DNA from 3 places in the Streptomyces sp. NPDC002884 genome. Region 3 is predicted to be linked to each of the others. Evidence: riboswitches for the same ligand, from Rfam matches in the RefSeq annotation. Region 3 holds a riboswitch; each other region holds the start of a gene.

Region 1 (7,803 bases), on a different contig from region 3:
GAGCACGTCGCCACCTCGCCCGCCCCCGCGTCCGGGTCCCACGACGCCCCGTCCCGCCGGTCCCGCCCGGCCCCCGGCACCCCCGGCATCGACGTCCCGGACCCCCGCGGCCGTACCGGACTGGACCGCCACGGACGCGATCTCACCGGCAACGACCGGGTCCGCGTCCTCGACGTCGAGGTCCTCGCCTGCGACTGGTCCGTCCTGCGCCGCACCACCTTCGACTACCGGCACAGCGACGGCCACTGGAGCCGCGAGCAACGCGAGACGTACGACAGGGGCGACGGCGCCACGATCCTGCTCTACGACCCCGACCGCCGTACCGTCCTGCTCACCCGGCAGTTCCGGCTGCCCGCGTACGTCAACGGGCATCCGGACGGCATGCTGCTGGAGGCCGCCGCCGGACTCCTGGACGGCGACGACCCGCGCGAGGCGATCCGCCGTGAGGCGGCCGAGGAGACCGGACGGGCGGTGCACGACGTCGAGCACGTCTTCGACGCGTTCATGAGCCCCGGTTCGGTCACCGAGCGCCTCAGCTTCTTCGCCGCCCCCTACGACGCCTCCGCCCCCGGGGCCGACACGGCGGGCGTCGCGGCCGAGGGCGAGGACATCGCCGTCGTCGAACTTCCCTTCACCGAGGCCCTCGGCCTCGTCCGCACCGGCGCGATCGCCGACGCGAAGACCATCATGCTGCTCCAATGGGCCGCGCTGGACGGCCCGTTCGGGCCGTCGGCGGTCAGCCCACGTTCAGCCCGGTGAGGTCGGCCAGGGGCAGCGTGTGCTGCGTCTGGAGGACCTTCGCGCGCAGGTAGCGGACGTTGTGCGGGGTCGTGAAGACGCCCGTGGGGACCCGGTCGTGGACGTCGATGCCCAGGTCGCGCAACTGGCCCGCCTTGTCCGGGTTGTTGGACAGCAGGTCCAGGCTCGTGATGCCCAGGGCGCGCAGCATCTGGGCGGCGGCCGTGTAGTCGCGGTCGTCCTCGGGCAGGCCGAGCGCGGCGTTCGCCTCGTAGGTGTCCAGGCCCTGGTCCTGGAGGGCGTAGGCGTCGAGCTTGTTGTAGAGGCCGATGCCGCGGCCCTCCTGGCGGAGGTAGAGCAGGACACCGCCGGTCCCGGCTATGCGCTCGACCGCCTCGCGCAGTTGCGGCCCGCAGTCGCAGCGGGCGGAGCCGAAGACGTCACCGGTCAGGCACTCGGAGTGCAGCCGGACCAGGGGGGTGGCCCCGGGCGCCGGCTCGCCGAGGACGACGGCGATGTGCTCCTGGCCGTCGGTGAGGCCGTGGAAGGTGACCAGTTCGGCGTCGACGGAGTAACCGTCGGGGAAGCGCAGCGGTACCCGGACGCGGGCGCGCGGGGTGGCGGCGGGGGTGTCGGGCATACGGTCTCCCGGGTCCGGAGGACGGTGGCAAGGCGGCACCGGGCCGCCTTGTGCTTCAGATTTGAAGCAGATCCAACGAATCCAGACCCTACCTCATGCTTTAAATTTGAAGCAACGGGATTGTGGCGCGCACCTCATGCGCCGGCGGCGATCCGGGGTGACCGGATGGTGATCAGGTGGCGATCAGGTTCCCGGGCAGGGCGACGAGCGGCGGCGCCACGGCAGCTCCTGCGGGGCCGCCTCGTCGCCGTCCTGGAACCCCAGCACGACCTGCGTGAAGATCTCCTCCAGCTGCCCCACCTGCTCGGGAGTGAGCCGGTCGAAGAGGGCGGAGCGGACCGTCTCGACATGGCCGGGCGCCAGGTTCTCCAGGGTCGCCATACCCTCGTCCGTCAGGGCCGCGACGGTTCCGCGCTTGTCCCAGCGGCACTCCTCCCGCCGCAGCAGTCCGTCCTTCTCCAGGCGCGTCACCGCGTACGTCAGCCTGCTGCGGGTGATCTTCAGCTGCTCCGCGAGGTCGGTCATCCGCAGGCGCCGCTCCGGTGTCTCGGAGAGGTTGGCGAGGATGGAGTAGTACAGATGAGGCAGGCCGCCCTCCTGCTGGAGCTGCCGGTCGATCGCATCCTCCAGCAGGAGGTAGCCGGCGACGTAGGCGCGCCAGGCGCGCTGCTCCTCAGGGGACAGCCAGCGAGTCGTCATACAGCCAGTGTAGGTTTGTTTCAAACTTGAACCAAGACCCGGGGAGCCGCGTCGATGCCGTACCCGTACGTCCTGCTGTCCGCCGCCGTGTCCCTCGACGGCTATCTGGACGACACCACGCCCGAGCGCCTGCTCCTTTCCGGCCGCGCCGACTTCGACCGCGTCGACGAGGTCCGCGCCTCCGTCGACGCCATCCTCATCGGCGCCGGCACGATCCGTGCGGACAACCCCCGGCTCCTCGTGAACTCCCCGCAGCGCCGCGCCGCCCGGGTGGCCGCCGGACGGCCGCCGTACCCCCTCAAGGTCACCGTCAGCGGTTCCGGCGACCTCGACCCGGCGGCGAACTTCTGGCACACGGGCGGCGAGAAGGTCGTGTACACGACGGACAAGGGCGCCGAACGGGTCCGCGCGCTCGGCATCGAGGCGGACGCCGTCCCGCTCGGGCCCGAACTGGACTGGCGCCGTCTCCTCGAACACCTCCACGACGAGCGCGGGGTGCGGCGCCTCATGGTCGAGGGCGGCGGGAAGATCCACACCCAGCTGCTCCGACAGGGCCTCGCCGACGAACTCCAGCTGGTCCTCGCCCCGCTGTTCGTGGGCGACCCGGCCGCGCCCCGCCTCTTCGGACCCGGCGGCTACCAGGGCGGACGCCTGCGCCTGGTGGAGAGCCGGCGCATCGAGGACGTCGTCCTGAACCGCTACGAGCCCACCGCCCCCGGCGCCGGACCGCTGCCCGTCGCGGCCGACCGGCACTGGCTGGCCCTCGCCTGCGAACTCGCGGCCGACTGTCCGCCGTCGGAGACCGCCTTCAGCGTCGGCGCGGTGATCGTGGCCGCCGACGGCACGGAGCTGGCCCGCGGCCACTCCCGCGAGGCCGGCGACCCGGTCGTGCACGCCGAGGAGGCCGCCCTCGCGAAGCTCGACCCCGCCGACCCCCGGCTGTCCGCGGCCACCGTCTACAGCAGCCTCGAACCGTGCGCCCGCCGCTCCTCCCGCCCGGCCCCCTGCGCCCGCCTCATCCTCGACGCCGGGGTGCGCAGGGTGGTCACGGCCTGGCGGGAGCCGGACACCTTCGTCACGGAGGCGGACGGGACCGGTCTGCTGACGGCCCAGGGCGTCGACGTCCTCGTGCTCCCGGATTACGAGGAGCGGGCGAAGGAGCCGAACCGCCACCTCCTCTGAGGCCGCCGGGGCCCCGTGGATCAACCGATGTGCTTTCCGCCCCGCTGATGGCGTACAGTTGCATTCATCGCCGCGGGGTGGAGCAGCTCGGTAGCTCGCTGGGCTCATAACCCAGAGGTCGCAGGTTCAAATCCTGTCCCCGCTACTGATGAACCGAAGGCCGGAATCCGAAAGGGTTCCGGCCTTCGGCGTTTATGTCGACCTCCCTCCCTCACTCCTGGTGACCGGATGACCGCCCTGCGCATAACGACTGAGTCACCATCAAAACTCCTGTGACTGATGAAGCGTTTCCGGGGCATGTCGAAGCGCGGTCAACTCGCCCGTTTTTCACCGCTGCTGGCCCAAAAGTCCAGGCCAGAAATGTTGTTGATCAAGAGGAACAGCTTGGAAACCCACCCCCGGGTCTATTAACGTTCGATAACGCAGCGCGGTCGTCCCAGCCGGCACCAGAGTCGGCTCCGTGCGGCACGTGCCGAATCCCGCAAGGGAACCGGGGAACCACCACCTTGGGGTGAATCACGCGGAAGCCGTCGTGAACTCGCAGAGTCCACGACCGGTATACGCGCGTAGGAGACCTTCCCGCTCCGAACCCGTCAGCTAACCCGGTAGGCGACGGAAGGAAAGGAGTGCGCCCGCGTGGCGTCCAACCCGCCTGCCCCCGAGGCCCCTTACGCGCCCAGCCAGCGGTCCACCGAGACCTTCGGCTACGGCGACTACCGCACCGACGAGGGCCCTTGGGAGGAGTGGAACCCCACCGCGGAGTCCACTCGCCCGGTACGCGGCAAGCACCGCGTCGCCAAGCAGCGCGGCGGCGGATTCGCCCGCAGCTCCACCGTCCTCGGCGTCGGCGTCATAGCCGCCGTCAGCGCGGGCGGCATGGCCAGCGCCAACACCGGCAAGGCGCCGGTCTCCATCTCGATGCCGGACCTGCCCAACGTGGGTTCGCTCATCTCCGACGACGAGCCCGCCCCGGAAGCCGCCCCGGCCCTCGCCAGCTTCGGTTCCGAAGCCGCCGTGGACACCGAGGAGAGCACCGCCGACGCCGGCGAGGCGCTCCGCAGCCGGATCATGGCGCAGGCCGAGTCGCAGCAGTCGCAGGTCGAGGTCAAGGCGCTCGCCGCGGCGGCCAAGGCCGAGTCCGACGCCGCCGCCAAGGCCGAGAAGGAGGCGGAGGCCAAGGCCGCCGCCGCCAAGAAGAAGGCCGCCGAGGAAGCCGCCGCGAAGGCCGAGGCCGCGCGCCTGGCCGAGCTGGCCAAGCAGTACACGCTGCCGACCTCCTCGTACACCATCACCTCGACCTTCGGCCAGGCCGGTTCCCTCTGGTCCTCCGGCTACCACACGGGTCTGGACTTCGCCGCGCCGACGGGCACGCTCATCAAGGCCGTCCACAGCGGCACCATCACCGAGGCCGGCTGGGCCGGTTCCTACGGCTACCGCACCATCCTGACCCTGGACGACGGCACCGAGCTGTGGTTCTGCCACCAGTCGTCGATCAGCGTCAGTGTCGGCCAGAAGGTCGCCACCGGTGATGTGATCGGCCGCGTGGGCGCGACCGGCAACGTCACCGGAGCCCACCTCCACCTCGAGGTCCATCCGAACGGCAGCGCCGACGGCATCGACCCCGCGGCCTGGCTGCGCGGCAAGGGCCTCAACCCCTGAGCGGTTCCTCTCCCGCGGACACCCTGATCCACCCCGGCAGCCCCGACGCCCTCCGCGTCGGGGCTGCCGCCGTTCCGTGCCGTCCACAGGCGCCGTTCACATGTTCTTCGTGTCACGCCCGGAATGGGCGGGCCGTCGGCGTCCGTTGAGACGAAGCATGACTTCTCTTCGCAAGCTCGGCTCCTCCGACCTCGAGGTCTTCCCGCTCTCCCTCGGCGGCAACGTCTTCGGCTGGACCGCCGACGAGACGGCCTCCTTCGCCGTGCTCGACGCCTACGCGGCCGCGGGCGGCAACTTCGTCGACACCGCCGACTCCTACACGGCGTGGATCGAGGGCAACAGCGGCGGTGAGTCCGAGACCGTCATCGGCAGGTGGGTGAAGGCCCGGGGCAACCGCGACGACCTCGTGATCGCCACCAAGGTGAGCCAGCACCCCGAGTTCCCCGGTCTGACCGCCGACAACATCAAGGCCGCCGCCGACGCCTCGCTCCGCCGTCTGGGCACCGACCGCATCGACCTCTACTACACGCACTTCGACAAGCCCGAGGTGCCCGTCGAGGAGATCATCGGCGCGCTCGACGAGCTGGTGCGGGCGGGCAAGGTGCGGCACATCGCCGCCTCCAACATCTCGCCCGAGCGGCTCCGGGAGTCCCTGGAGTTCTCCGACCGCGAGGGCCTGGCCCGGTACGTCGCCCTCCAGCCCCACTACAACCTGGTCTCCCGCGACACCTACGAGGGCGGCCTCCAGGACCTCGCCGCCCGCTTCGGACTCGCGGCCGTCCCGTACTTCGCGCTCGCCGCCGGCTTCCTCACCGGCAAGTACCGGCCCGGTACGACCGTGCAGAGCGCCCGTGCGGCCGGCGCGGCCAAGCATCTCGACACGGAGCGGGGCCGCAACGTCCTCACCGCCCTGGACGAGATCGCCCAGGCCCACGGCGCCGAGATCCCCACGGTCGCCCTGGCGTGGCTCGCGGCGCAGCCGACTGTGGCCGCGCCGATCGCCTCCGCGCGGACGGTCGAGCAGCTGCCGGCGCTGCTGGAGGTGGCGCGGCTGGAGCTGACGGCGGAGGAGATCACCCGGCTGACCCGGGCCTCGGCCTGACCTGCCGCGGCCTCGCCTACTGGTGCGGGTGGGGGGCGGGGTACGGCCCTGCCGGATACCCGCTCCCGGGGCCGCTCCCGGGGCCGTTCGCGGGGCCGTTCGCGGGGCCGTGTGCTGCCGGGTACCCGTAGCCGAACCCGTATCCGTACGACGGCCCCGGCGGAGTTCCGTGGACCGGCGGGGCTCCGTACACCGGCGCCGCCGGTTGCCCGAATCCGGCGGTGCGGCCCTGGCCGTGGGCCGGACCCCGGCCGTACCCGTACCCCCCGTACACCGGCCAGGGCAGCACGGCCACCCGTACCGGCGGGGCCGTCGCCCGGGCCGCGTGGTCCAGCGCCGGCCGGGCGACGTCCTTGCGCCTCCACAGTTCGTTGAGCAACTCCCGCTCGCGTACGAGGAAGTCGGCGCGGGCCCGGCCCTGCCGGCCGCGGTGCCGCAGGAAGGCGAGGGAGGTCGCGTACGCCTCGTACCGTGCCACCTCCCGCGCCGCCGGCTTGCCGAGGTGGCGGCCGGCGTACTCCCGGGCCAGCCGCCGGGCCCGCATCGAGCCGAGCGCGAACGGCTCGGCCGGGGTGAGCCAGCCGGCGGCCGCGTAGGCGGGCAGTTCCTCGCGCACGGTGCGCAGCTCGCGCTGCCGCGTCCACACCACCAGCCAGGTCAGCAGCCCGAACGCGGGCACCATGAACGCCGCGTACACCGCGAAGAACCCGAACTCGCCGAACGACGAGGAGCCGTTCCACAGGGCGTGCATCCCCATCGCGAGGAGCAGCCCGCACAGCGGGACCAGCACGCGCCGCAGGTGCTGGCGCTCGCCGGAGAGCGCGGCGAACCCGAAGCCGATGCCGGTCAGGACGGTGAACAGGGGGTGCGCGAACGGCGACATGATCACGCGGACGAAGAAGGTCGCGGCGGTGACGGAGGCGATGCCGGTGTCGCCGGTGAGCTGGTCGGTGCCGAAGGCCGTGCCGAGGTAGAGGATGTTCTCGGTGAAGGCGAAGCCGGTCGCGGTGACCCCGGCTATGACCACGCCGTCGACGATCCCGGTGAAGTCCCGCCTGCGGAAGAGGAACACCAGCAGGACGGCGGCGGCCTTCGCGGACTCCTCGACGATCGGCGCTATGACGGTCGCCCCGAGGGTGTCCGCGCCGGACGGGTCGGCGGTCGCGGTGGCTATCCACCGGGTCGCGAAACTGTTGGCGATGATGGCTATCAGCGCCGCCGCGCACGCGCCCCAGGCGAAGGCGAAGACCAGGTTCCGCCAAGGTCCTGGCTCGACCCGGTCCAGCCACCGGAAGGCGGCGACCAGCAGCGGCACGGGCAGCACGGCGAGCCCGAGCCCGACCAGGAACCCTTCCGTGCCGGTCTGTTCGCGCACCAGCGCGAGGATGACCAGGCCGGACAGGGTGAGCAGCGTGATCAGGGCCCCGTACCGAACCCACCTGCGTTGCCACCAGTGAGCGTGCCGGAGCACACCGTCCTCGGGTGCGCCGCCGGGATGCGGCGGACGGGGCGGAAACGGAGGACTGATGGCCACGGCATCGACCCTAACGAGGGAGGGGACTGTGGTGGAGACGGAGGTCGCTCGGTGATTCCTTGGTCGGTCTCCTGGTCGATCTCCTGACCGACCCTCGGGCCGGTCAGCGATCCCCGGGCTGGACGGGATGCTGTACGCGACGGAAGAGCAGATCGTTCACGACGTGACCCTTGTCCAGCCCCTGTCCCTCGAAACGGGTCAGCGGCCGGAACTCGGGCCGGGGCGCGAACCCGCCGTCGGCCCGGGTGT
Region 2 (7,803 bases), on a different contig from region 3:
CCCCCCCCCGCGCCGGGGACGCCTCCGCGGGCGAGCCGCCGTCCGGGCGGCGTGTCCTCACGCGCGTGCCCGGCGACGGTGCTCCCGGACCGTCCGCTCAGTAGGCCGGCAGCGTCCTCGGTCCGAGGTCGTCGCGTGCCGGCGGGGGCGCGAGGCGTACGGAGGCGCCGAGGACGCTCAGCCCGTGCGGGGCGACGACGACCGGCTCCAGGGTGACCGCGACGACCTCGGGGTGGTCGTCGACCAGCCGGGACACCCGCAGCAGCAGCTCCTCCAGGGCGGCGGTGTCGACGGGCGTCGAGCCGCGCCAGCCGAAGAGGAGCGGGGCGGTCCGGATGGACCGGATCAGTGAGGTCGCGTCGCGGTCGGTGACCGGAACCAGCCGGTGCGCCATGTCCCCGAGCAGCTGGGAGGCGGCCCCGGCGAGCCCGAAGGACAGTACGGCTCCGGCCGCCGGGTCGATGACCGCGCGGACGACCGTGTCGACCCCGCGCGGTGCCATCGCCTGGACGACCGGGCGGATCTCCTCCGGCTTGCCGAAGAGCTCGGTCAACTCGGCGTACGACCGGCGCAGTTGCTCCTCGTCGGCGACATCGAGCCGAACGCCGCCCAGGTCGGCGCGGTGCCGCAAGTGCGGGGCGGTGGCCTTGAGGGCGACGGGGTAGCCGAGGGCGTCCGCGGCCCGCGCGGCCTCGTCCGGGGTGGGCGCCGGGATCGCCCGCCGGGTGCGGATGCCGTAGCGGCCGAGCAGCTCGCACGTCTCGTCGGTGCCGAGAGTCAGGCCCTGCCCGCGCGCGAGGAGCCCGCCGATCAGTTCGGCGGCGCCCTTCTCGTCGATGTCCTCGTACTCGGGTACCTTGCCGGCGTCGGCCGCCTCGCGCCGCCACTGGGCGTACTTCACGGCCTCCGCGAGCGCGCGGACGGCGCGTTCGGCGGCGGGGTAGGCGGGGATGAGGTGCGTCCCCTCGGGTGCCTCGACGGCGGCGGGCACCGGCTGCGCGCCCTCGGGGCCGTCGGTGCGCGCGCGTGGGGCCGCCTCCGCGCGCGGTGCGGTGCTCGTCGCGGCGGACAGCGCCGTGGCGAGACCACCGAGTTCCACGTGCACGACGAGCACCGGCTTGGCGGGCGCGGCCGCCGCGGCCGACCGCAGGGCCTGCGCGAGTTCCGCGTCCCCGGGCGACCTCTCCCCGATCGCCGGGATCGCCGTCACGACCACCGCGTCGCACGTCTCGTCGGCGAGCGCGCGGGCCAGCGCCGCGTGGAAGTCCTGGGCCGACGCCTCGGTCGTCAGGTCCAGCGGCGGGAGCGGACGCAGCCCCTCCGAGAGGCAGGCGTCGTACGTCAGCAGGCCCAGCGACTCGGAGTTGCCGAGGATCGCCACCCGCGGGCCCGTCGGCAGCGGCTGACGGGCGAGCAGCAGGCCGGCGTCGACCAGTTCGGTGATGGTGTCCACGCGGATCACGCCGGCCTGCCGCAGCAGCGCCGACACCGTCGCGTGCGGCAGCCGCGTCGCCCGTACGGCGTGCCCCTGCGGGGCGGAACCGGCGCCCTGGACGACGACCAGGGGCTTGGCGGCGGCCGTGCGCCGCGCGAGGCGCGTGAACTTGCGCGGGTTGCCGATGGACTCCAGGTACATGAGGGCGACATCGGTGTCGGGGTCGTCGTACCAGTACTGGAGGACGTCGTTGCCCGAGACGTCCGCGCGGTTGCCGGAGGAGACGAACGTCGACACACCGGTGACGCCGGTGACGCCTCCGCCCCGTCGGTGGAGGCGGGACAGCAGGGCGATGCCGATGGCCCCGGACTGGGCGAACAGGCCGATCCGGCCGGGCCTCGGCATCTCCGGGGCCAGTGAGGCGTTCAGCCGCACCTCCGGGGAGGTGTTGATGACTCCGAAGGCGTTGGGGCCGATGATCCGCATGCCGTACGCGCGTGCGTGCCGGACGAGTTGGCGCTGGCGTTCCCGCCCCTCGGGGCCGCTCTCGGCGTAACCGGCGGAGAGGACGACGAGTCCCTGCACTCCGTGCTCGCCGCACTCGGCGACGGCCTCGGGGACCTGGTCCGCCGGGACGGCGACGACCGCGAGATCGACGGGGGCCGCTATGTCGCGCACCGAGCGGTGGGCGGGCACCCCGTCCAGTTCCTTGAGGTCCTCGGGGAAGGCCTTGTTGACGGCGTACAGCCGACCGGTGAAACCCGCCTCGCGGAGGTTGCCCAGGACGCTCCGTCCGACGCCGCCGGGGGTGCGGCCGGTGCCGACGACGGCTACGGAGCCGGGCGCGAGCAGCCGGCCCACGGAGTGCGCCTCGGCGCGCTGTTCCCGTGCGCGCTGCACGGCCACGGAGCGCTCGGTGGGTTCGAGGCCGAACTCCAGGTGGACGACGCCGTCCTCGAAGCTGCGCTTCTGGGTGTAGCCGGCGTCCGTGAACACCTTGATCATCTTGGTGTTGGCGGGGAGCACCTCGGCGGCGAAGCGGCGGATGCCGCGCTCGCGCGCCACGGCCGCGATGTGCTCGAGCAGCGCGGAGGCGACGCCCCTGCCCTGGTGGGCGTCCTGCACGAGGAAAGCGACCTCGGCCTCGTCGGCCGGCGCCGAGGCGGCCATGCCGTCGGCACCAATGCGGTCATAGCGTACGGTGGCGATGAACTCGCCGCCGACCGTGGCCGCGAGTCCCACCCGGTCCACAAAGTCGTGGTGCGTGAAGCGGTGGACGTCCTTGTCGGACAGGCGCGGGTAGGGCGCGAAGAAGCGGTAGTACTTCGACTCGTCCGAGACCTGCTCGTAGAAGCTGACCAGGCGCTCGGCGTCATCGATGGTGATGGGGCGGATGCGCGCGGTGCCGCCGTCGCGCAGCACCACGTCGGCCTCCCAGTGGGCGGGGTACTCGTGCCGGTCCGACGCGCTCTGCATGGGGCCCAGAGTACGGCTCGCGTACGACAACGGCGCGAGGCAGTCTGTGGAGGACGCACGTCGGATCGAGGCCGCGATCCGACGTCCACGTCGGGAGGGGACCACACGACCCCTCCCTCACTCGCTTCACGTGTGGAACACTGGTCTAGACAACCTGAACACTGAAGGGCAGCATCACATGGCTGAGCGCCGCGTCAACGTCGGCTGGGCCGAGGGCCTTCACGCCCGCCCCGCTTCCATCTTCGTCCGGGCCGCCACGGCCGCAGGTATCCCGGTGACGATCGCCAAGGCCGACGGCAACCCCGTCAACGCGGCCTCCATGCTGGCCGTTCTCGGCCTGGGCGCCCAGGGCGGCGAGGAGATCGTCCTCGCCTCCGGGGCCGACGGCGCCGACGCCGCCCTCGACCGGCTGGCGAAGCTGGTCGCCGAGGGTCTCGAGGAGCTCCCCGAGACCGTCTGAGCGCGCGCACCCCTTTGCGGGGCGCTCAATTGACGGGTGCGGTGTTCGTCACTCAAAAGGTGCCGCCCCGCTGACCCCGAAGGGCTCGTCCGAATTATCGGGCGAGCCCTTTGCATTTCCCGTTCACGGGCAGCAGAAATAATCCCCCGCGAATTAGCCCCTCTTTGTATACGGCCCCCGTGTTAATGCCGCAGACCCGTCATGTTTACGGGAGGTTGCGAAGTTCTCACACGGTCGGCGCGTTCGGGGTTGCCGGGAAAGCGCAGCCGGTGCGCGGTCGTCGCGCGCTCGGTGTGCAGCGCCGTGATCGCCCGCGCGCGCTCGCCGTCGCCGCGCGCCACCGCGTCCACGATCGCGCCGTGCTCCGCCCAGGACTCCACGGGGTTGGCCGGCGCCTCCACCGCGTACATCCAGGCGATCTTGTGGCGGAGCTGCGTGAGCATCGACGTCAGGGCATGGCTTCCGGACGACTGCGCGAGGGTCTCGTGGAACCAGCCGCCCAGGGAGCGCAGATCCTCGCTGTTGCCCCGTCTGGCCCGCTCCTGGCCCAGCCGGACGAGTCCGCGCAGCACCTTCAGATGGGCCTCGGTGCGGCGCTGGGCGGCCCGGGAGGCGCCGAGCGGCTCCAGGAGCATGCGCATCTCCAGCAGGTCCGCCGCCTCCTGCTCGGTCGGCTCCGCGACGCACGCGCCCGCGTGCCGCCGCGTGACGACGAAGCCCTCGGCCTCCAGCGTGCGCAGCGCCTCGCGGACCGGGACGCGGGAAACGCCGTAGCGGCGGGCGAGGAGTTCCTCGGTGAGGCGGCTGCCGCGCTCGTAGACACCCGCGACGATGTCGTCCCGAATGGCCGTGCACACCGAGTGCGCCGGAATACGCATGACGGACCTCCGCCTTAATCCCCGTGAAACGTCGACGATTGACGTGTGTTCCGTGACTCTATTGCAATGAGCGGGAATTTCCGATGGCGGGCCGGAATCCAGGGATATTTTTTGGACAGCAGGACCTCGAAAACGGCGAAAGCCCCGGCCGCAAGGGCCGGGGCAGGACGATCTGTCGCCGTGGGTCGTCAGACGTTCACGCCGTGGTTGCGGAGGTAGGCGACCGGGTCGATGTCCGAGCCGTACTCCGCGGTGGTGCGGGCCTCGAAGTGCAGATGCGGGCCGGTGACGTTGCCGGTGGCGCCGGACAGGCCGATCCGCTCGCCCGGGGTGACCGTCTGGCCCACCGACACCGCGAGGGACGACAGGTGACCGTACTGGGTGTACGTCCCGTCGTGCATCTTGATCACGATCTGGTTGCCGTAGGACCCGCCCCAGCCGGCCTCGACCACGGTGCCGGAGCCGACCGCGTGCACGGAGGTGCCGCTGGCGGCGTGGAAGTCGATGCCGGTGTGGCTGCCGGAGGACCACAGCGAGCTGCTGGCCTGGTAGCCGGTGGAGACGTAGGAACCGGTGATCGGCAGCACGAACGTGTTGAGGAGCTTGCGCTCGGCCTCACGGGCGGCACGCACGCGTGCCTCGCGCTCCTCCACGGCCTTCTTGGCGGCGGCCTGACGGGCGGCCTCCTCGAAGGCGGCCTGCTTCTGCCGGGCGACCTGGTCGTCGACCTGCTCCGCGACGGACTCGGCGGCGGACTCGCCGGCGGTGACGACGGGGATCAGCCCGGTCTGCTCAGGGGTGGGCTCGGCGGCGAAGGCCGGAGTGGAGGCGACGGTGGCCATGACACCGGTGGTGGTGAGCGCCGCGATGCCCGCCGCGCGAACGCTGCTGCGCTGCATCCGGCCGGGCTTGCGGTGCTTACCGGGGGCGCAGGTGAACGCCATGAAGTCGGGGGTGTCCTTTCCTTCCTTCTCGCCTACCGGGTTAGCTGACGGGTTCGGAGCAGGAAGGTCTCCTACGGACCCCCTCGCGTTCAGGCGCGGGCGTCCGATTCACCCCAGGGACTTCACTAGTGGGTCCCCGGCTCCCCTGGCTCGCGCCGTACGGGGACTCGGCGATGACTGTCCGGTGCCGCGGCTGCGGCGCACTGCGTGACGAACAGCCCGGATGACGCTAAGCGGCGCGGGTTTCAATCCTCAAACGGATCCCGGTTTTTGTAGCGCATCCCACAGGGCAGACGGGCAACCTCCGCATCAATTCGGACATACGGAGGCCCTGGTGACGCTTTCGTCGACCAGGGCCCCCGCACGCGTGCGCCGTTGCCGGGACCTACTCCGCGGACACGACCTTCACCTCGCCGATGCCGAGGGCCTCGACCGGCTCCTTGATCTGGGCCGCGTCACCCACGAGGACGGTCACCAGCCGGTCCACCGGGAAGGCGTTCACGGCCGCCGCAGTGGCCTCCACCGTGCCGGTCGCCGCGAGCTGCTGGTACAGCGTGGCCTGGAAGTCGTCGGGCAGGTGCTGCTCGACCTGGTCGGCCAGCGTGCCGGCGACGGCCGCGGCGGTCTCGAACTTGAGCGGCGCCACACCGACCAGGTTCTGCACGGCGATGTCGCGCTCGGCGTCGGTCAGCCCCTCCGCGGCGAGAGTGCGCAGCACCTTCCACAGGTCGTCCAGAGCGGGACCGGTGTTCGGGGTGTCGATGGAACCGCTGATGGCGAGCATCGCGGCGCCCGAGCCGTCCGGAGCGGACCGCAGGACCTGCCCGAACGCGCGGACACCGTAGGTGTAGCCCTTCTCCTCGCGCAGGACACGGTCCAGCCGGGAGGTGAGCGTGCCACCGAGGCAGTACGTGCCGAGCACCTGCGCGGGCCACACACGGTCGTGCCGGTCGGCGCCGATCCGGCCGATCAGCAACTGGGTCTGGACGGCGCCGGGACGGTCCACGATGACGACCCTGCCGGTGTCGTCGGCGGTCACCGGCGGCACGGGCCGCGGCTGGGCCGAGGAGCCCGTCCAGGCGCCCAGGGTGTCGCCGAGGAGCGCCTCCAGGTCGACGCCGGTGAGGTCGCCGACGACCACGGCGGTGGCCGTGGCGGGACGGACGTGCTTCTCGTAGAAGGCGCGTACGGCGGCGGAGTCGATCTTCTCGACCGTCTCCGCGGTGCCCTGGCGCGGGCGCGACATCCGCGCGGTGGCCGGGAACAGCTCCTTGGAGAGCTCCTTGGCGGCGCGCCGGGACGGGTTGGCCAGCTCGTGCGGGATCTCGTCCAGGCGGTTGCGGACGAGGCGCTCGACCTCGCTGTCGGCGAACGCGGGGGCCCTGAGGGCGTCGGCGAGCAGACCGAGGCCCTTGGGCAGGCGTGAGGCCGGTACTTCGAGGCTCAGCCGGACGCCGGGGTGATCGGCGTGCGCGTCCAGGGTGGCGCCGGAGCGCTCCAGTTCGGCCGCGAACTCCTCGGCGGAGTGCTTGTCGGTGCCCTCGGAGAAGGCGCGCGCCATGATCGTGGCGACGCCGTCGAGGTCGGCCGGTTCGGCGTCCAGGGGTGCGTCGAGGAGGATCTCGACGGCGACGACCTGCTGGCCGGGACGGTGGCAGTGCAGCACGGTCAGGCCGTTGGCCAGCGCGGTGCGCTCGGGCGCCGGGAACGCCCACGGCTTGGCCTCGCCCGCCCGGGGCTGGGGGTGGAAGTCCATCGTGGCGAGCTCGGTCACCGGGCCGCCTCCTCGTTCTCGTCCTGGTCGGCGGGGGCTTCGGCGGCGGTCGGCTCGTAGACGAGCACCGCGCGGTTGTCGGGGCGCAGGCGGGCCTTGGCGATCTCCTGCACCTCCTCCGGCGTCACGTCCAGCACGCGCTGGACGGCGGTGAGGGCGAGCTGCGGGTCTCCGAACAGCACGGCGAACCGGCACAGTTCGTCGGCGCGGCCGGCGACCGTGCCGAGCCGGTCGAGCCACTCGCGCTCCAACTGCGCCTGGGCCCGCTCCATTTCCTCGGCCGTGGGGCCCTCCGCGGCGAACCGGGCGAGCTCCTCGTCGATGGCGGCCTCGATGACGGGCACCTCGACGTCGCCGGACGTCTTCACGTCCAGCCAGCCCAGGGAGGGCGCTCCGGCGAGCCGCAGCAGGCCGAAGCCGGCCGCGACGGCCGTACGGTCGCGGCGGACCAGCCGGTTGTAGAGGCGGGAGGACTCGCCGCCGCCGAGGACGGTGAGCGCCAGGTCGGCGGCGTCGCACGCGCGCGTGCCGTCCTCGGGCAGCCGGTAGGCGGCCATCAGCGCGCGGGCCGGCACCTCCTCCTCGACGATCTCGCGCAGCTGCTCGCCGATGACCTCGGGCAGCCCGCCGTCACGGGGCGCGGGCTTGCCGTCGTGGCCGGGGATCGAGCCGAAGTACTTCTCGACCCAGGCGAGGGTCTGCTCCGGGTCGATGTCGCCGACCACGGAGAGGACCGCGTTGTTGGGCGCGTAGTACGTGCGGAAGAACGCGCGCGCGTCCTCCAGGGTCGCCGCGTCCAGGTCGGCCATCGAGCCGATCGGCGTGTGGTGGTAGGG
Region 3 (7,803 bases):
CGACGGCGCGGACGGTGTACGTCCCCGTCCCCCGGCTGTCGTCCTGGTAGGTCGTCGATTTCCTTATCGGCTCCCGGTTCAGGCGGCGGCCGTTCTTGTACACGTTGAAGGCGATGGCGTCGCCGTACCGCGCGTATTCGGTGCCGAGCAGCCGCCAGCTGAGGAAGGTCCCCTCTCCCGAGGGGGTGGCGACCAGGCCGCGGTCGAGGTTCTCGACGATCCGGCGCGGGGCCGCGGTGGCGTGCCCGGCGGGCGCGGAGACGAGCCCGGCCAGCAGGGCCGCGACGGTGACGGCGGCCGCGGTGGCGGCGCCCTTGATGACGATGCGTCGGTCGACGCCGGACACAGGACCTCCGAGGAGCGGTAGAAAGCGCTTGCTCACTGACGGGGATCACTGTGTCCCCACTCTGTCCCACCTGTCGACGGTGCACGAAGGGCTGCCACAAGAACGCAATGGAACGATCATGAACGCGCAAACTCCCCCACCGGCGCCGCCCGGACACGGCGAAGGCCGGACCCGGGGATCGGGGTCCGGCCTTCGGCCGCGTGTCAGGCGGGAGGTCGTCGAGGTCGGAGGGGGTCAGCCGACCGAGACGCCGTGCGAGCGGAGATAGGCGATCGGGTCCACGTCGGAGCCGTAGTCCGGCGTGGTGCGGATCTCGAAGTGCAGGTGCGGGCCGGTCACGTTGCCGGTCGCACCGGAGAGGCCGACCTGCTGGCCCCCGGTCACGGTCTGGCCGGCCGAGACGGAGAGCTGGGACAGGTGGGCGTACTGGGCGTAGTAGCCGTCGGCGAGCTTGATGACGACCTGGTTGCCGTACGCGCCGCCCCAGCCCGCGGAGACGACGGTGCCCGCGCCCACGGCCTTGAGGGAGGTGCCGGTCGGGACGACGAAGTCGGTGCCGGTGTGGTAGCCGCTCGACCACATGCTGCCGGCCGTGTGGTAGGCGGTGCCGACGGTGGCGCCCGCCACCGGCAGCGTGTAACCGCTGGACGTACCGGTGCCGCTCTCGGCGGCCTGGGTGACCGTCTTCGAGGAGGACGAACCGGACGAAGAGGACGACGACTTGGTTCCGGACGCCTTCGACTTCGAAGAGGAGGACGAAGAGGACGAGGAGGAACCGGACGACGAGCCGGTGCCGCCGGTCTCGGAGGTCGCGGCCTTCTTGCCGATGGAGAGCTTCAGCCCGGGGTGGATCAGCGACGGGTCGCCGCCGACGGCCTGCCGGTTGTCCTGGTACAGCTTCTGCCAGCCGCCGCTGACGTTCTGGTCGTCGGCGATCTTCGAGAGATAGTCGCCGGACCGCACCGTGTAGGTCTTCGCCGTCGTGGAGGTGACCGTCTTCTGCGCCACCGGCACGGACTGCACGGCCTTTTCCGGCACGGCCTGGGAAGCCGACTGGGCGACGGACTGCGCGGGGGCCGCGTGAGCGCCGGCGGCACCTATGAGCGGAAGGGCGAGCGCGGCGCCGCCGGTTCCGGCGACGGCGATGGAGCGAGTGAAGCGCTGGGTCTTCGGACGGCGGTGCTTACCCTTCGCGGGCATGGCGAATTCCTCTCCGGCGCCTGCGAGGTGAGCTGTCGGGTGCGGACTGGAGATGCCCGGCCGCGCCGAGGCGCGGCTTAACCCCGAAGCCTGTTCCGGAGACCGGAACAGGCGGTTGTGCCTGTGGGTCCCCCGCTCCTGCCATAGACGGGTGAGTGAGCGGACTCCGGGCGGTGGCAGGATTCGGCGTCCGTCCGGATTGGTGTGGAACGTAAGCGACCGGGACGCACAGGGACAAGCAGAGGTTGTGCGGTCAACGCCTTTCTCTTGATCCCCTGTGCGAATCCCCCGTCACACTCCGTGAGTCAGAGGGTGCTTTTACCGCCAAGCACCCTTGAAAAGCATGCGAATTACGTGAACATGACGGACGACGTACGGTCACGGATATGACGCTGCTCACGTGACAGCTCTCCAGGTTCCTTTATTCCAGAGCGAGTTGGAACGAAGGATCCAATTCGGACAGAAACCTCAGATGCGACGCAGTCGGATAACCGTCGCATCAAGGTCGCCCCGCAGTCCGGTGCGCAGCCCGTGGTGCAGCAGCACCGCCCCTCGGTGGACTTCGCCCGTTTCGCGGCATTCGTACGCCGCTGTCGGGTCGAGTCCACGCAGCCGCAGCGCCGGAACGGGCTCGCCGAACCGCTGCGCCTGGAGCCAGGCGAGGACGACGCTCTCGTCGCCGCGCACATACTGGACGGCGCTCAGGCCGCCCGTCGGGGGCCGCAGCCGGTAGAGGTCGCCCTGCTGCACGAGCGGCCGGATCTCCTTGTAGAGGTCCACCCACCGGCGCGCCTCGGCGAGCTCTTCCTCGCTCCACTCGGAGAGGTCCCCGCCGACGCCGAGCACACCGGCCATGGCACTGACGAACCGGAAGCGCAGCGAGCTGACCCGGCCGTTGAGCTGGGTGTTGGGACTGTCGGTGACCCAGGCCGCCATGACCCGGGCGGGGTGGATCTGGCTGAAGCCGTGCTGGATGTCGAGCCGGTCGAGCGGATCGGTGTTGTCGGAGGTCCACACCTGGTCGGTACGGCTCATGATCCCGAGGTCGATACGTCCGCCACCGCCGGAACAGGACTCGAAGGCGACCCCGGGGTGAGCCGCCCGCAGCCGGTCCAGGAGCGCGTACAGGGCCTGGACGTGGTCGACCCAGAGGCGCTGCGGATAGGGGTCCTCCGGCCAGCCGGCATCGGTGAAGCAGCGGTTGAAGTCCCACTTCACATAGTCGACGGGCGCGCTGGAGAGGAGCCCGTGGAGCTGCTCCCAGAGGTACTCCTGGACGTCCTCGCGCGCGAGGTTCAGTACGAGCTGATTGCGGAACTCCGTCCGCTTTCGTCCCGATTGGAACTGCACCCAGTCGGGGTGGGCCCGGTACAGCTCGCTGTCCGGGTTGACCATCTCGGGCTCGACCCAGATGCCGAACTGCATGCCGAGGCCGTGCACGTAGTCGGCGAGGGGCTTCAGCCCGCCGGGGAACCGGTCGGGGTTGGGCTGCCAGTCGCCGAGCCCGGCGTGGTCGCCGGTGCGCGCGCCGAACCAGCCGTCGTCGACGACGAAGAGCTCCACGCCCATCGCGGCGGCCCGCCGGGCGAGCGCGCCCTGCTGCTCCTCGGAGATGTCGAAGTAGGTGGCCTCCCAGGAGTTGAACAGCACCGGCCGGTCCTGTTCGGCGTCCGGGACGACGTACGCGCGCTGGTAGGCGTGCCAGGTGCGGCTCGCCCCGCCGAAGCCGGCGTCGCTCCACAGGCCGGCGAAGACGGGTGTGGTGAAGGACTCCCCCGCGGCCAGCCGCAGCAGACCCGAGTCGTCGTACCCGGCGCCCCCGGTGATCTGCACGCGCGCGTCCGGGAGTTGGGCGACGGCGATCCGCCAGGAACCCGACCAGCCGAGGGCGCAGCCGTAGACCTCGCCGCGCTCCTCGGTCGCGTCGGTGTCCAGGGCGACCCAGGGCAGGTGCTGGTGTCCGGTGTGGCCGCGGCGGCTGCCGATGACCTGCTCCCCGTAGGTGAGGGGGGACCGGGTGAGCCGGGACTCCGCGGCCCAGCGGCCGTGCAGCTGCGACAGCCGCCAGTCGTCGCGCTCGGGCAGGGTCCAGGTGGCGGAGTCGGCGCGCAGCAGCTCCAGCGGCAGCTCGCCGTCGTTGCGCAGGGTCGTCCAGCGCTCGACGACATCGCCCCGCATCCGGTAGTGCAGGGTGACGGTCAGCCCGGCGTCCCGGAACCGCAGCCGCAGTTCGTCGCCGTCGGACTCGAAGGCCTCGTAGGACCACTCGGTGCCGCGTCGCTCGTCGGTGCGCACGGACAGGGCGGGCCGGACGAAGCGGGGGCCGCCCTCGACCGGGTACTCCTCCCGGCCGTCGAGCGGGGACTCGAAGGACGCCCCGCGCTCCGACGGCGGCAGACCGGCGAGCGCCTCGGCGTCCGCGAGCGCGATGCCCGGGCCCCAGTGCAGGTGGACCAGCTCGTCGCCCTCGGTGAGATGGAGGGCGTAGCTGCTCGTCGGCCCGGAAAGGAGCCAGGTGCGGCCGTTGTCGGCGATCTCGGGCATCAAACCCCCACTAATTCGAACAGGTGCGATCAAGCACCAACATCATCGAATGCGGTCGGCCTGCCGGGCAACTTTCGGCGGACAACTCTTCACCTGGTCAGACGTCCGGAGTACCGCCCTGTGGACAACCCGTTGCCCGGGGAATCCATGTCGTATCGTCGGGGAGATGTCCCGTCGGCCACCACGAGCCGCGCCGACGGAGACCGACAGGGAGGGAGCCCCCGTGACGCAGCAGATCCCGTCGACCGAGCCCGAGCTGGCCGCTGTGCGCAACTTCCGGGATGTGGGCGGTCTGCCGACCGTCGACGGCCGGCGGGTGCGGCACGGCGTGCTGTTCCGCAGCGGCCATCTCGCGCACGCGACCGACGAGGACGCCGCGTTCCTCTCCGGCCTGGGCCTGCACACGGTCTTCGACTTCCGCAACGCCGCGGACCAGAAGCTGGAGGGCCCGGACGTCGAACTGCCGGGCGTGCGCAATGTGAACCTGCCGCTGTCGGACCCGGCGGACGGCTCCGAGTTCTGGAAGATGGTGCGCGACGGCGAGATCGACCAGCTGCGCGGGATCCTCGGCGACGGCAAGGCCGCCGGCCGGATGATCGCCTCCTACCGCTCGATCATCAAGGAGCGGACGGCCGAGCACGCCCAGGTGCTGCACTCGCTCGCCGAGGACAGCGTCCCGGCCCTGATGCACTGCGCGGCGGGCAAGGACCGCGCGGGCCTGTCCATCGCGGTGACGCTGCTGGCCCTGGGCGTGGAGCGCGAGGCGATCCTCGCCGACTACCTGGAGTCCAACGCCAAGCACCGCCGCTACCGGGTCCGCCGCAGCGCCACCTCCGCCGAGGCCTACTCCCCCGAGGTCATGGAACTGCTCGGCCCCCTCTTCGACGCGCGCGCGGAGTACCTCGCGGCGGCCCTGGAGACCATCGAGGAGACCTGGGGCGGCGTCGACGCCTACCTGGAGGAGGGTCTCGGGCTCTCCCCCGAGACCCGTGAGCGACTCCGGGACCGGCTGCTCGACTGACACCGCGTCGGACACCGCGCCCGGTACCGCGTCGGACACCGCGCCCGGTACCGCGGCGCGTACCGCGCCCCGGAGGCCGCGCCGGTCACCGGGGGCTCTACTGGTTGGCTCCCACCTCGAACAGCAGCCACAGGAACCCCGCGAAGACGTGTCCCACCGCGATGTAGATGATCAGCCGGATCCAGAGGGAGCGAGGGAACTTCTCCTCGATGTCCTTCATGGCGTTTCTCCGATGTCCGAAGGGGTCGGGCCCAGGCACAGCGTGGCCGTGGGGCTCTGCAGCAAGGTGTGGACGAAGAGCAGCTCGACCCCGTCGTCGTCCTGCGCCGCGATGCGGTGCGGGGTCAGCGAGTCGAAGTGCGCGCTGTCACCGGGCCCGAGCAGCTCGGTGGTGTCCCCGAGGCGCAGCCGCAGCCGCCCGCGCAGGACGTGCAGCCACTCCTCCCCGGGGTGCACGCGCACGACGTCCCCCTGGGAGCCGTACGGCACCTGGACGCGCAGGGCCTGCATCCCGCGCCCGGAGGCGCCAGCCTGCCAGTACGTCCAGCCACCCGCGCGGGTCGGCTCCATGCCGGCGGCGCGGACGACGGCGTCCCGGTCGGCGGACGTCTCGCCGAGCAGCTCCGAGACCGTCGTACCGTAGACACGGGCGAGCGCGAGCAGCATCGGCAGCGAGGGCTGGCGCTGCCCGGTCTCCAGGCGGGAGAGATGGGCCGGTGACAACCCGGCGGCGCGGGCCGCGGCCTCCAGGGTGAGGGCGGCCCGGCGGCGCAGGGCGCGCAGCTGGGGGGCGACGGCGGGAAGAGCCCCGGCTGGTTCCGCCGGGGCCTCCGACTCGGGCGGGCTCATGGATCCATTGGACGCCAAATTTGCCTCTGCGGCAAATTTCTTGCCTCAGAGGCAAAAGCGCTCGGCAGCCCGGACAGCTTTCCCGGCCGCGTCCGAACGGGGAGACCAAGACCGGCCCGCACGCGTCCGAGCCGCCGCTCTCCCGCGCCGTTCAGCGGTTGGCGACCGCCTGCTTCACCAGCGTCCTGCCGAAGTCCCACATCAGCCCGCCGCCGCTGTGCGCGTCGTCCATCACGGCGGTGAAGGCGTCGACGAACCGGTCCACCTCCCGCTCGCCGACGATCAACGGCGGGATCAGCTTGATCACCTCCAGGTGGTCACCGGAGACCTGGGTGAGGATCCGGTGCCGCTGGAGCAGCGGCACCACCACCATCTGCGCGAACAGTCCCTTGCGGGCCGCCTGGAGCATGGCCCACCGGCTGCGCAGCTTCAGCGACCTGGGCTTCCCGAACTCGATCCCGATCATCAGGCCCCGGCCGCGGACGTCGGCGAGCAGCTCGTACTTGTCGACCAGCGCCGCCAGCCGGGACCTGAGCAGGTCGCCCGTGACCCGCGCGCCGGCCACGATCCGGTCGTTCTCCAGGACGGACAGCACCGCGAGTCCGGCCGCCATGGCCTGCGCGTTGGACCCGAAGCTCGCCGAGTGCACGAGCACCCGGTCCATCGACGAGTAGACCTTCTTGAAGATCCAGTCCTTGCCGAGCGTGGCGCCGACCGGCACATAGCCCCCGGAGAGCGCCTTGGCCACGCACACCAGGTCCGGCTCGACGCCCTGCTCGTGCTGGTAGGCGTAGAAGTCGCCGGTCCGGCCGAGCCCCGTCTGCACCTCGTCCGCGATCAGCAGCGCCTTGTGCCGGTGCAGCAGCTCCTGCGCGGCGCGCAGATAGCCTGGCGGCGCCTCGTGCACCCCCTTGCCCTGGATCGGCTCGACGATCAGGGCGGCGACGTCTCCCTTCTTGAGCTCGCCGGCCAGTGCGGCAAGGTCGCCGAGCGGGACCGCCGTGTCGGCCAGCAGGGGCGCGAACCCGTCCCGGAACCCCGACTCGCCGTTCACCGACAGCGAGCCCGTGGTGAGCCCGTGGAAGGCGTGGTCGCAGTACAGGACCCTCGGCCTGCCGGTGGCGTACCGGGCGAACTTCAGGGCCGTCTCCACGGCCTCGGTGCCGCTGTTGCCGAAGAACACCCGGTCCAGGTGCGGGCTGTGGGCGAGCAGTTTCTCGGCCAGCAGCCCGGGCAGCGGCTGGCAGTCGAAGCGGGTCAGGTCGGCCAGCCCGGCGTCGAGGACGTCGTGCAGCGCCTTGCGGACGACGGGGTGGTGGCGGCCCAGCCCCATCACCCCGAACCCGGCAAGCATGTCCAGGTAGTCGTTCCCGTCCGCGTCCCAGAAGTACGCGCCCTCACCGCGCTCGTAGACCTTGTCGAAGCCGATGGTGTGCAGCATCCGCGGCAGTTGGTGGTTGAGGTATCTGCCGTGCAGCTCGTAGCGCTCGGCTCCGCGCTCGGCCAGGAGGGCGCCGAGGTCGAACTCCGTGGTCATTCAGCTTTCTCCTTGACTGGGCCGGTCGCCGCGGCGTCGGCGGACCTGGCGTCCCCGGCGGCCAGGCTCGCGCTGATCCGGCCGGCCACCTCGACGGGGGTGAGGCCGATGTCGGCGAGCACCTCGCCGCGTTTGGCGTGCGCGAGGAACTGCTCCGGGATCCCGAACCGCCGTACGGGCACGTCGACCTCGGCGTCGCCCAGGGCCAGCGCCACCGCCGATCCGACGCCGGCGGCCCGGCTGTTGTCCTCGACGACGGCCACCAGCCGGTGCTCGGCGGCGAGGCCGGGCAGGGCCGGGTCGACG

The links. A riboswitch is a leader RNA that binds a small molecule or an ion and turns the genes downstream of it on or off. The one in region 3 is predicted to bind cyclic di-AMP.
Region 1: it holds a riboswitch for cyclic di-AMP, as region 3 does, so the genes downstream of both, ABT070_RS18370 (M23 family metallopeptidase) here and ABT070_RS16365 (M23 family metallopeptidase) in region 3, are expected to answer to the same signal.
Region 2: it holds a riboswitch for cyclic di-AMP, as region 3 does, so the genes downstream of both, ABT070_RS33560 (M23 family metallopeptidase) here and ABT070_RS16365 (M23 family metallopeptidase) in region 3, are expected to answer to the same signal.

Annotation. Positions count from the first base shown of each region.
Region 1 is NZ_JBEOVB010000008.1:19,385-27,187, reverse strand. It holds gene ABT070_RS18395 (NUDIX domain-containing protein) at 1-759, shown strand, start outside; gene ABT070_RS18390 (GTP cyclohydrolase II) at 737-1,378, opposite strand; gene ABT070_RS18385 (MarR family winged helix-turn-helix transcriptional regulator) at 1,562-2,077, opposite strand; gene ABT070_RS18380 (dihydrofolate reductase family protein) at 2,132-3,259, shown strand; tRNA gene ABT070_RS18375 (tRNA-Met) at 3,331-3,404, shown strand; cyclic di-AMP (ydaO/yuaA leader) riboswitch at 3,720-3,886, shown strand; gene ABT070_RS18370 (M23 family metallopeptidase) at 3,896-4,918, shown strand; gene ABT070_RS18365 (aldo/keto reductase) at 5,076-6,020, shown strand; gene ABT070_RS18360 (PrsW family intramembrane metalloprotease) at 6,037-7,554, opposite strand; gene trmB (tRNA (guanosine(46)-N7)-methyltransferase TrmB) at 7,658-7,803, opposite strand, start outside.
Region 2 is NZ_JBEOVB010000024.1:126,690-134,492, reverse strand. It holds gene ABT070_RS33575 (bifunctional acetate--CoA ligase family protein/GNAT family N-acetyltransferase) at 98-2,911, opposite strand; gene ABT070_RS33570 (HPr family phosphocarrier protein) at 3,090-3,371, shown strand; gene ABT070_RS33565 (GntR family transcriptional regulator) at 3,554-4,249, opposite strand; gene ABT070_RS33560 (M23 family metallopeptidase) at 4,438-5,193, opposite strand; cyclic di-AMP (ydaO/yuaA leader) riboswitch at 5,209-5,376, opposite strand; gene ABT070_RS33555 (M16 family metallopeptidase) at 5,579-6,967, opposite strand; gene ABT070_RS33550 (M16 family metallopeptidase) at 6,964-7,803, opposite strand, start outside.
Region 3 is NZ_JBEOVB010000006.1:386,146-393,948, reverse strand. It holds gene ABT070_RS16370 (rhamnogalacturonan lyase family protein) at 1-346, opposite strand, end outside; gene ABT070_RS16365 (M23 family metallopeptidase) at 581-1,546, opposite strand; cyclic di-AMP (ydaO/yuaA leader) riboswitch at 1,551-1,718, opposite strand; gene ABT070_RS16360 (alpha-galactosidase) at 2,015-4,090, opposite strand; gene ABT070_RS16355 (tyrosine-protein phosphatase) at 4,314-5,111, shown strand; gene ABT070_RS16350 (DUF6126 family protein) at 5,209-5,331, opposite strand; gene ABT070_RS16345 (helix-turn-helix domain-containing protein) at 5,328-5,960, opposite strand; gene ABT070_RS16340 (aspartate aminotransferase family protein) at 6,112-7,497, opposite strand; gene dxs (1-deoxy-D-xylulose-5-phosphate synthase) at 7,494-7,803, opposite strand, start outside.